3 regions of the Novosphingobium sp. 63-713 genome follow, and region 3 is predicted to be linked to each of the others. Evidence: predicted binding sites of a transcription regulator. Region 3 holds the regulator's gene; each other region holds the start of a gene.
The links. Region 3 encodes LexA, which represses DNA repair genes until DNA is damaged. Its sites were predicted from a motif close to GTTCCNCNCTTGTTCT; they were not measured.

Region 1 (3,266 bases), on a different contig from region 3:
GCGGGGGCTGGGCGAGGCGGCGGTGCTGCTGGGCCTGACCGATACGACCGAGGAAACGCGGCTGAAGCGGCAGGTGGCGCAGGCGACCAAGATGCAGGCCGTGGGGCAGTTGGCGGGCGGGGTGGCCCATGATTTCAACAATGTGCTGACCGCGATCATCGGCACATGCGATCTGATGCTGTTGCGCCATACGCCGGGCGACAGCGATTATGACGATATTCAGCAGATCCGCGCCAATTCGAACCGCGCGGCCAGCCTGACGCGGCAGTTGCTGGCCTTCAGCCGCCAGCAGACCTTGCGGCCGCAGGTATTGCAGCTGCCTGATATTGTTTCGGATATTACGCAGATGCTGCGCCGTCTGATTGGCGAGAAGATCCGGCTGGAGGTCAGCCATGACCGCGATCTGGGGGCGGTGCGGGCCGATCCGACGCAGGTGGAGCAGGTGATCGTCAATCTTGTGGTCAACGCGCGCGATGCGATGCAGGAAGCTTCGCGTAAGGTGGGCGGCGATGGTAGTGGGGCGCTGATGCTGGCCACGCGGCGGGTGCCGGCGGCCGATGTGCGTGCAATGGGCAGCGATATTCTGCCGATTGCCGATTACACGGCGCTGGTCGTGCGCGACACGGGCGGGGGCATTCCGGGCGATATTCTGGGCAAGATCTGGGAGCCGTTTTTCACCACCAAGGAGCAGGGGCGCGGCACCGGCCTTGGGCTTTCGACGGTCTATGGCATTGTAAAACAATCGGGCGGCTTCATCTTTGCCGATAATGTTCCGGCGCAGGACGGGGTGGCGGCGGGCGCGCGCTTCACGGTCTATCTGCCGGTCCATCATGGCGCGGCTGAGGTGGCTGCGCGGCCTTTGGAGGAGGCAACGGCCTGGGCAGGCGGCGGCGATATTCTGCTGGTTGAGGATGAGGATGCGGTGCGCGTGGTGGCCGAAAGGGCGCTGAGCCGCGCCGGCTATCAGGTGACCACGGCCAGCGATGGCGAGGAGGGTGTCGAGGCGGTGATGGCGCGGCGCGATTCGGGGGCCGCGATGTTCGATATGGTGGTTTCCGATGTCGTGATGCCGGTGATGGATGGGCCAGCCATGGCGCGCGCCATCCGTGGGGTTGAGCCCGATTTGCCGGTGCTGTTCATGTCGGGCTATGCCGAGGAACAGTTGCGGCGCGAGATCGATATAGTGAATATGTATTTCATCCCTAAGCCTTTTTCCGTAAACCAGATTGCCGGAAAAGTGGCTGGAGTACTGGCCAAAAGGGCGGGGAAAAAGGGCTGAGCGGGACGGCTGGAATAATTTTGTTCCGGCCTTGTTCTTTTGGAACAAATCGAATACACAATGCCGTGTTGACCTTTGGCAACAGCGCCTTAGCAAGGAGACGGCACGTGGCAGCTCAACTCAAGCTGATTCAGGAAGGCAAGGACAAGGACAGCATGGACCGTCAAAAGGCGCTGGAAGCCGCATTGGCACAAATTGATCGGGCGTTTGGCAAAGGTTCTGCCATGCGTCTGGGGGCCAAGGAAGCCATGCAGGTGGAAGCGATTTCCACCGGATCGCTGGGCCTTGATATTGCTCTGGGGATTGGCGGCTTGCCGCGCGGGCGTATCGTTGAAATCTATGGGCCGGAAAGCTCGGGCAAGACCACGCTGGCCTTGCACGCGATTGCCGAGGCGCAGAAAGGCGGCGGGACGGCGGCCTTTGTGGATGCTGAACATGCGCTCGATCCGGTCTATGCCAAGAAACTGGGCGTCGATATCGACAATCTGATCGTTTCGCAGCCCGATACGGGCGAGCAGGCGCTGGAAATCGTCGATACGCTGGTGCGTTCTAACGCGATTGACGTGCTGGTGGTCGACTCGGTGGCCGCGCTGGTGCCGCGGGCCGAAATCGAGGGCGAAATGGGCGACAGTCATGTCGGCCTTCAGGCCCGTCTGATGAGCCAGGCGCTGCGCAAGCTGACCGGTTCGATCAGCCGCTCGCGCTGCATGGTGATCTTCATCAACCAGGTGCGTATGAAGATCGGCGTGATGTACGGCAATCCTGAAACGACGACGGGCGGTAACGCGCTCAAGTTCTATGCTTCGGTGCGTCTGGACATTCGCCGCACAGGCCAGATCAAGGATCGCGACGATATCGTCGGCAATGCGACCCGTGTGAAGGTGGTGAAGAACAAGGTGGCGCCGCCCTTCAAGCAGGTCGAATTCGACATCATGTATGGCGAAGGCATCTCGAAGATCGGCGAGATCCTCGATCTGGGCGTCAAGGCCGGGATCGTCGAGAAGTCGGGCGCGTGGTTCAGCTATGATTCGATCCGGATCGGGCAGGGGCGTGAGAATTCGAAGAACTATCTGCGCGAGCATCCTGAGATTCGTGACCGCATCGAAAACGCCATCCGTGCGCAGACCGAAGGTCTGGCGGGCGAGATGATGGTCGGGCCTGAGGCCGAAGATGACGCGTGATTCCTTCGGTTGAAGGCTGAAAACAGGCGGGGGCGCGGGCGAATTTCTCTCTCGTGCCCCCGATTTTTTTGATGCGGGCGGGAACAATCAGCAGAAACTGGGCAAAACCTTGCACTGTTCGGCAAAAACGATGGCTATGATTGCGCCTTCCTGCTTGTCCGCCGCCCTTTGGTAGCTTATCGGCAAGCCCCATGATCTCGACCAACGACATCCGCCGCTCCTTTCTCGAATATTTCGGCTCGAATGGCCATGATGTGGTGCCGTCTGCGCCGCTCGTGCCCTATAACGATCCGACGTTGATGTTCACGAATGCGGGCATGGTCCCGTTCAAGAACGTCTTTACGGGGTTGGAGACGCGAGCGATCCCGCGTGCCACCAGCAGCCAGAAGTGCGTGCGCGCCGGGGGCAAGCATAACGATCTCGACAATGTCGGCTATACGGCGCGTCATCATACTTTCTTTGAAATGCTGGGGAATTTCTCTTTCGGCGATTATTTCAAGGAACAGGCTATTACCCATGCTTGGACGCTGCTGACCAAGGAATGGGGGCTGGCCAAGGACAAGTTGCTGGTCACGGTCTATCACACCGATGATGAGGCATTTGGCCTGTGGCAGAAGATTGCGGGTCTGTCGGAAGATCGCATCATCCGCATTCCGACCAGCGACAATTTCTGGTCGATGGGCGATACCGGGCCTTGCGGGCCCTGCAGCGAGATTTTCTTCGATCATGGCGATCACATCTGGGGTGGCCCTCCGGGTTCGCCGGAGGAAGACGGCGACCGCTTCATCGAGATCTGGAACCTTGTG
Region 2 (3,266 bases), on a different contig from region 3:
CATAGGCCCGCTCAAACCCCAGCTTGGCCCCCTCGCGCAGGCGCAGGCCGCCATGGGCCACCGGGCGGATTTCCCCCGCCAGCGACACTTCACCAAACCATATCGCCCGCGCGGGCAAAGGCTTGTCCGCCAGCGCCGAAACCAGCGCCGCCGCCACGGCCAGATCCGCAGCCGGATCGGCCAGACGATAGCCCCCCGCCACATTCAAATAGACCTCGCAGGCCGAAAAATTCAGCCCGCAGCGCGCCTCCAGCACCGCCAGCAGCATGGCAAGACGCCCATTGTCCCAACCCACCACCGCGCGCCGGGGCGTGGCCCCCGACTGCAACCGCACGATCAGCGCCTGAATTTCCACCAGTACCGGACGTGTACCCTCGATGGCGGGGAACACCGCGCTGCCCGGCACCGGATTTTCGCGGCCCGACAGGAACAGCATCGAAGGATTCGACACTTCCTCCAAACCCTTGCCTGCCATGGCGAAAACCCCGATTTCATCGACCGGACCAAAGCGATTTTTCAGGTTGCGCAGGATGCGATATTGATGGCTGCGCTCGCCCTCAAAGGCCATCACCACATCGACCATATGCTCCAGCACACGCGGGCCCGCGATATTGCCGTCCTTGGTCACATGGCCCACCAGCACCAGCGCCGCGCCATTCTCCTTGGCATAGCGGATCAGTTCGAAGGCGCATCCACGCACCTGGCTGACCGTGCCTGGTGCGCCCTCGATCTGGTCGGAATGCATGCACTGGATCGAATCGATCACCAACAGCGCGGGCGCCTCCATCCCGCCCAGCGTGGTCAGAATATCGCGCACAGAGGTTGAGGAAGCGAGCCGAATCGGGGCACTCTGCAAGCCGAGCCGCTCAGCGCGCAGACGGATCTGGCCCGGCGCTTCCTCCCCGCTGATATAGACCGCCAAGCCACCGGCCTGCGCCACTCTGGCGCTGGCCTGAAGCAAGAGCGTCGATTTGCCGATGCCCGGATCGCCGCCCATCAAAATCGCGCTGCCCGGCACAAGGCCACCGCCCAGCGCGCGGTCAAACTCGGCAATCCCCGTGCTGCGCCGCACCAGCCGGTCATCGGCCTTGTCCAGCGGTTCAAACAGGATCGCCCGACCGCCGCTCGACAGATCATGCTTGGCCGAAAACACCGTCTGGGGCGCTTCCTCGCTCAACGTGTTCCATTCGCCGCAATCGACGCATTGTCCCTGCCAACGGGTGGTGACGCTGCCACAGGAGGAGCAGACGAAGCGGCGTTTCGGTTTGGCCATGGGACGCATCGTAGGGAGAACAAAAGGGGAAATCAAGGGAGGAAAGTGGGCCTCCGGCGGGCCAAGGGTCTCGACCCTTGGCAATTCCATTGTTGGGGTGGTGTTTCAGAGGCAACCGAGAGCCACACCAAAAATAAAACCTGCGGCGCCGTTATGCTGCGCCGCAGGTTTTAAAATTCAAACACCGCGCCAGCCCCAAAGGCCGAACCACAACGCGACTTAGACAATAACGGGATTGCAAAGGGACCGAGTCCCTTTGCCCGCCGGAGGCAAAAAGCCCCCAACCTTACTCCGTCAAATCGCTCCAGGCATCCTTTAACCGGTCAAAGAAACCCTTGGCCTCGGGACATTCCTCGCCCGTTTCGGTCGCCTGAAACTCGCGCAGCAATTCCTTCTGGCGCGCGGTCAGCTTGGTCGGCGTTTCCACCGCCACCTCAACCACCAGATCGCCCATCCCGCGCCCGTTCAGCACCGGCATACCGGCGCCGCGCTTACGCAATTGCTTGCCGGTCTGGATGCCTGCGGGAATGTCGATGACATGCCTGACGCCATCCATGCCGGGAATCTCGATCTGCCCGCCAAGAGCCGCCGTGGTAAAGCTGATCGGCGCGCGGGTCAGCAGCGTCGTGCTCTCGCGGTCGAACACCGGGTGGCGCTTAATGTGCAGGAAGATGTAGAGATCGCCCGGCGGCGAACCATTGGGCCCGGCCTCACCCTTGCCCGACAGGCGGATGCGGTTGCCATTGTCCACACCCTTGGGGATCGCGACTTCCAGCTTCTGGCGCTGATCGACGCGGCCTTCGCCATGGCATTTCTTGCACGGCTTTTCGATGACCTCGCCCCGGCCATGACAGGTCGGACAGGTCCGCTCGACCATGAAGAAGCCCTGCTGCGCGCGCACCTTGCCATGCCCGCCACACAGGTTGCAGCGGCGCTTGCCCGTGCCCGGCTCCGCGCCCGATCCCTTGCAGGGTTCGCAGCCCGTGGCCACCTCGACCTCGATTTCCACGGTCTTGCCATGGAACGCATCGTCCAGCCCGATTTCGAGATCATAGCGCAGATCAGCCCCGCGCCGCGCCTGTTGACGCCCTCCGCCGCCGCCAAAGGCGTTGCCGAAGATGCTCTCAAAAATATCGCCGATGTCGCCGAAATCGCCGCCGCCCTGAAAGCCGCCAGCGCCCGGTCCGCCGTTTTGAAACGCGGCATGGCCGAAACGGTCATAGGCCGCGCGCTTTTGCGGGTCCTTTAGGCAATCATAGGCTTCGCTGATCTGTTTGAACTTGGCCTCGGATTCCTTGCAACCGGGGTTGCGGTCCGGGTGAAATTTCATCGCCAGTTTGCGATAGGAAGATTTTAGCGTCGCCTCATTGGCATCGCGCGAAACTTCCAGCAGTTCGTAATAGTCGATTTCAGCCGACATTGCACATTTCCCCTGAAGAGAGGCCCGCCCCGTTCAGAGCGGGCCTCTTTCATCGCAACATCAGGCCTTCTTGTCGTCCACTTCCGAGAACTCGGCGTCGACCACATCGTCCTGCGCCGGAGCAGCGCCCGGAGAGGCCGCAGCAGCCTGTTCCTTCTCATAGATCGCCTGACCCATCTTCATGGCCTTTTCGGTCAGGGCCTGGGTCTTGGCGGTCATTTCGGCCGGATCATTGCCTTCGATGGCGGCCTTGGCATCGGCAATGGCGGCTTCGATTTCAGCCTTCAGCGAGGCGTCGATCTTGTCGCCATTTTCCGCCAGCTGCTGCTCGGTGGCATGGACGAGGCTGTCGGCGTTGTTCTTGGCCTCGGCGGCCTCACGACGCTTCTTGTCCTCTTCGGCAAACTTTTCGGCATCCTTGACCATCTGGTCGATGTCATTGTCCGAAAGGCCGCCGCTGGCCTGGATCTTGATCTGCTGTTCCTTGCCGGTGCCCTTGTCCTTGGCCGACACGTTCACGATGCCGTTGGCGTCAATGTCGAAGGTCACCTCGATCTGGGGCACACCGCGACG
Region 3 (3,266 bases):
TGAGGAAGGCGCGATCCGGGCCACGGCCACGGCCAGCCTGACCGGCAAAACCGGGGTGGAAATGGAGGTATTGACTGCTGTTTCCCTTGCGCTCCTGACCATTTACGACATGGCCAAGGCCATCGACAAGGGCATGGTGATCGAGGAAGTGCGACTGATCGAAAAGCGCGGCGGCAAATCGGGCCACTGGAAAGCGGAAAGATGAGCCGCGCGCCCCTGCCGCTGGACGAGGCGCAGGCGCGCGTCCTGGCGCTGGCCGGCCTGACGCAGGCGCAGGAGACGCCCATTGAGGCCGCGCTGGGCTGCTATCTGGCCGCGCCGCTGCTGGCCCGCCGCACGCAACCTGCCGCTGATCTGTCGGCGATGGATGGCTATGCGCTGGCGCCGGGCGATCTGGCGGGACCGTGGGATATTGTGGGCGAAAGCGCGGCGGGCCATCCCTTTGCGGGCGCGGTTCAACCCGGACAGGCGGTGCGCATTTCCACCGGTGCGCTGGTGCCCGAGGGCGCGGGCGTGGTGCTGTGTCAGGAAGACACCGCGCGCGAAGGCAATCACCTCACCCTGACCGGAACCCCGCCCAAGCCGGAGGGGCGCCACATCCGCCGCAAGGGTCTGGATTTCCGCGACGGCGACATGGTTCTGCCCGCAGGTACGCGGATCGGTGCGGCACAACTGGCGCTGGCGATTGCGGCGGGGCATGGCGCGCTCTGCGTGCGGCAGCGCCCGCGTCTGGCGATCCTCGACAGCGGGGATGAGCTAATCGCGCCGGGCCTGCCCTGCCCGCCCGACCGCCTGCCCGCCAGCAATGGCGCGATGCTGGGGGCGATGGTGGCCGGGCTGGCCGGGGAAGTGCTGCGTCTGGGGCCGGTGGCCGATGATCTGGACGCGTTGGACGCGGCGCTGGCGCGCGCGGGCGATGCCGATGTGATCGTCACCAGCGGCGGGGCCTCGGTGGGCGATCATGACCTGATCCAGCCTGCGCTGGCCCGCTGGGGCGCGCAGGTCGATTTCTGGAAGGTTGCGATCCGGCCCGGCAAACCCTTGCTGGTGGCCACGCGAGGGAAGCATGTGGTGATCGGACTGCCCGGCAATCCGGTGTCGAGTTTTGTCACCGCCCATCTGTTCCTGCTGCCGCTGCTGCGCGCGATGCAGGGCGCGGGCGATCCCCTGCCCCGCACGGCAATGGCGCATTTGACCGAGCCTCTGGGGCCGGGCGCGGACCGGCGCGAGTTCATTCGCGGATGGTGGGACGGTCGCGATGTGATGCCGCGCCCGATGCGCGATTCCTCGGCTCTTGCAGCAATGGCGGCCAGCAATTGCCTGATCGAACATGACGCCCATGCTCCCGCGATGGCGGCGGGCGACGCGGTGCGCATCCATTTGATCGAAAATGGCGGAAGCGCTTGACGAAAGGGTAATGGTTGCGTAATTGTTCCGCAATTGTTCACGCAACACCCCCGTTGGGAGGTTTCTATGCTCACCCGCAAACAGCACGAATTGCTGCGCTTCATCCAATCCAGCCTCGAAGAGTCCGGCGTCTCGCCCAGCTTTGAGGAAATGAAGGAAGCGCTGGATCTGAAGTCGAAATCGGGGGTGCATCGGCTGATCTCCGCGTTGGAGGAGCGCGGCTTTATCCGCCGCCTGCCCAACCGCGCCCGCGCGCTGGAGGTTTTGCGCCAGCCTGAGGATGTTACGCCCCCGGTCGGGACCAAGCCTGCCGCGCCGAAAAAGCCGGTTGAACTGGCCAGGTCCGCAGCGCCCGCGCCCGCCAATGATGTGATTGAAATCCCCCTGCATGGGCGGATCGCGGCGGGCGTGCCGATCGAGGCAATGGAAGGGCAGACAATGCTGCCGGTGCCTGCTGCGCTGCTGGGCGCGGGCGATCACTATGCGCTTGAGGTGTCGGGCGATTCCATGGTCGAGGCGGGCATTCTTGACGGCGATCTGGCGCTGATCCGCAAGACCGATATCGCGCGTGAGGGCGAGATCGTGGTCGCGCTGGTGCGCGGCGAGGAAGCGACGCTCAAATATCTGCGGCGTGAACGCGGCATGGTGCGGCTCGATCCGGCCAATGCGGCCTATGATCCGCAATATTATCAGCCCGGCGAGGTTCAGGTGCAGGGCAAGCTGGCCGGATTGCTCCGCCGCTATCACTGATCCAGCAATGTGACGGGAGGGGGCTCGATGGCTCCCTCCTGCGGTTTCAGACTGGGCGCGCGCCACCATGGATGCTGGCCCTGACTTTGCGCCACGGTGACGATCCGCCCCTGCGCCAGATAAAGCGCGAGGCCGCCGGTGCGATAGAGCAAAGGCTCATCGGCCCTCAGCAAGCGGGGGCGGCACGAAGGCGAAAGCGCCACCCGCGATACGACAATATCGACATAGGCGCAGGCCGCCGCCATCGCCCGCTCCTCCACCATACCGCCGCCCCGCGCGGCCAGAATGCGCCAGTCACGGCCTCCTTGCCGGATGGTGATGCGGCAAAAGCTCTCGTTGCATTCCGCGTCGCGCCATTGCTCGATAGGCATGGCCTCGCCGCTGGCGCCCATCGCCTCCTGCATCATGTCGCGGGCATAGGTGGAGCGGCCCTGTCCCAATATCAGCAATTGTCGGCTTTGCGGGTCGATCATGCCGAATTGGTGCCCATCGCCGGTGATGACCATATCGGGCGGCGTCAATAGCGCCAGCCACAGACATCCCACCACCGCCGGAACCAGCCCGAAGAGCCGCACATTGCCCCGCCAAAGCGCCAGCCACAGCATCCCCAGCACTATCAAACCATAGGCCCAGCCGCCCATCACCGGCAATTGCGCCACCGCATCGGGCCGCGCCGCCACCCATCGCGCCAGCGCCAGCAGCAGATCAAGCGACCAGCCGCACAGATGCCAGAAGGGCGCCCCCGCCCCGACCAGATCAAAGGCCAAGCCCGCCCCGATCAACGGCATGGAGACAAAGGTGGTCAATGGGATGGCGACCAGATTGGCCAGCGAGCCATAAATGCCCGCACGATGGAAATGGAAAAAGGCCACCGGCATGAGGGCCAGTTCGATCACCAGCCCGGTCAGCAACAGCATCGCCAGATCGCGCCCCAGCCGGATCCACCAGCCTTCAGGACGCCGGGCGAGAAAGGCCCGTACCGGCGCCGCCTCATGCAGGGCCACAATCGCCAGCACCGAGCCGAAACTCATCTGGAAACTCGGCCCTACCACCGCCTCGGGCCAGAGCAGCATGACGAAACCGGCCGCCAGCGCCAGCAAACGCACCGA

Region 1: recA (recombinase RecA) is a predicted target of LexA. The motif match lies at 1,302-1,317, and genes of this name have one in related genera.
Region 2: radA (DNA repair protein RadA) is a predicted target of LexA. The motif match lies at 1,290-1,305, and genes of this name have one in related genera.

The regions. Positions count from the first base shown of each region.
Region 1 covers NZ_MKVS01000008.1:173,191-176,456, reverse strand. The annotation lists gene BGP00_RS05980 (response regulator) at 1-1,279, shown strand, start outside; gene recA (recombinase RecA) at 1,387-2,460, shown strand; gene alaS (alanine--tRNA ligase) at 2,652-3,266, shown strand, end outside.
Region 2 covers NZ_MKVS01000026.1:192,783-196,048, reverse strand. The annotation lists gene radA (DNA repair protein RadA) at 1-1,273, opposite strand, end outside; gene dnaJ (molecular chaperone DnaJ) at 1,560-2,693, opposite strand; gene dnaK (molecular chaperone DnaK) at 2,754-3,266, opposite strand, start outside.
Region 3 covers NZ_MKVS01000004.1:130,327-133,592, reverse strand. The annotation lists gene moaC (cyclic pyranopterin monophosphate synthase MoaC) at 1-205, shown strand, start outside; gene glp (gephyrin-like molybdotransferase Glp) at 202-1,407, shown strand; gene lexA (transcriptional repressor LexA) at 1,474-2,157, shown strand; gene BGP00_RS00925 (ComEC/Rec2 family competence protein) at 2,151-3,266, opposite strand, start outside.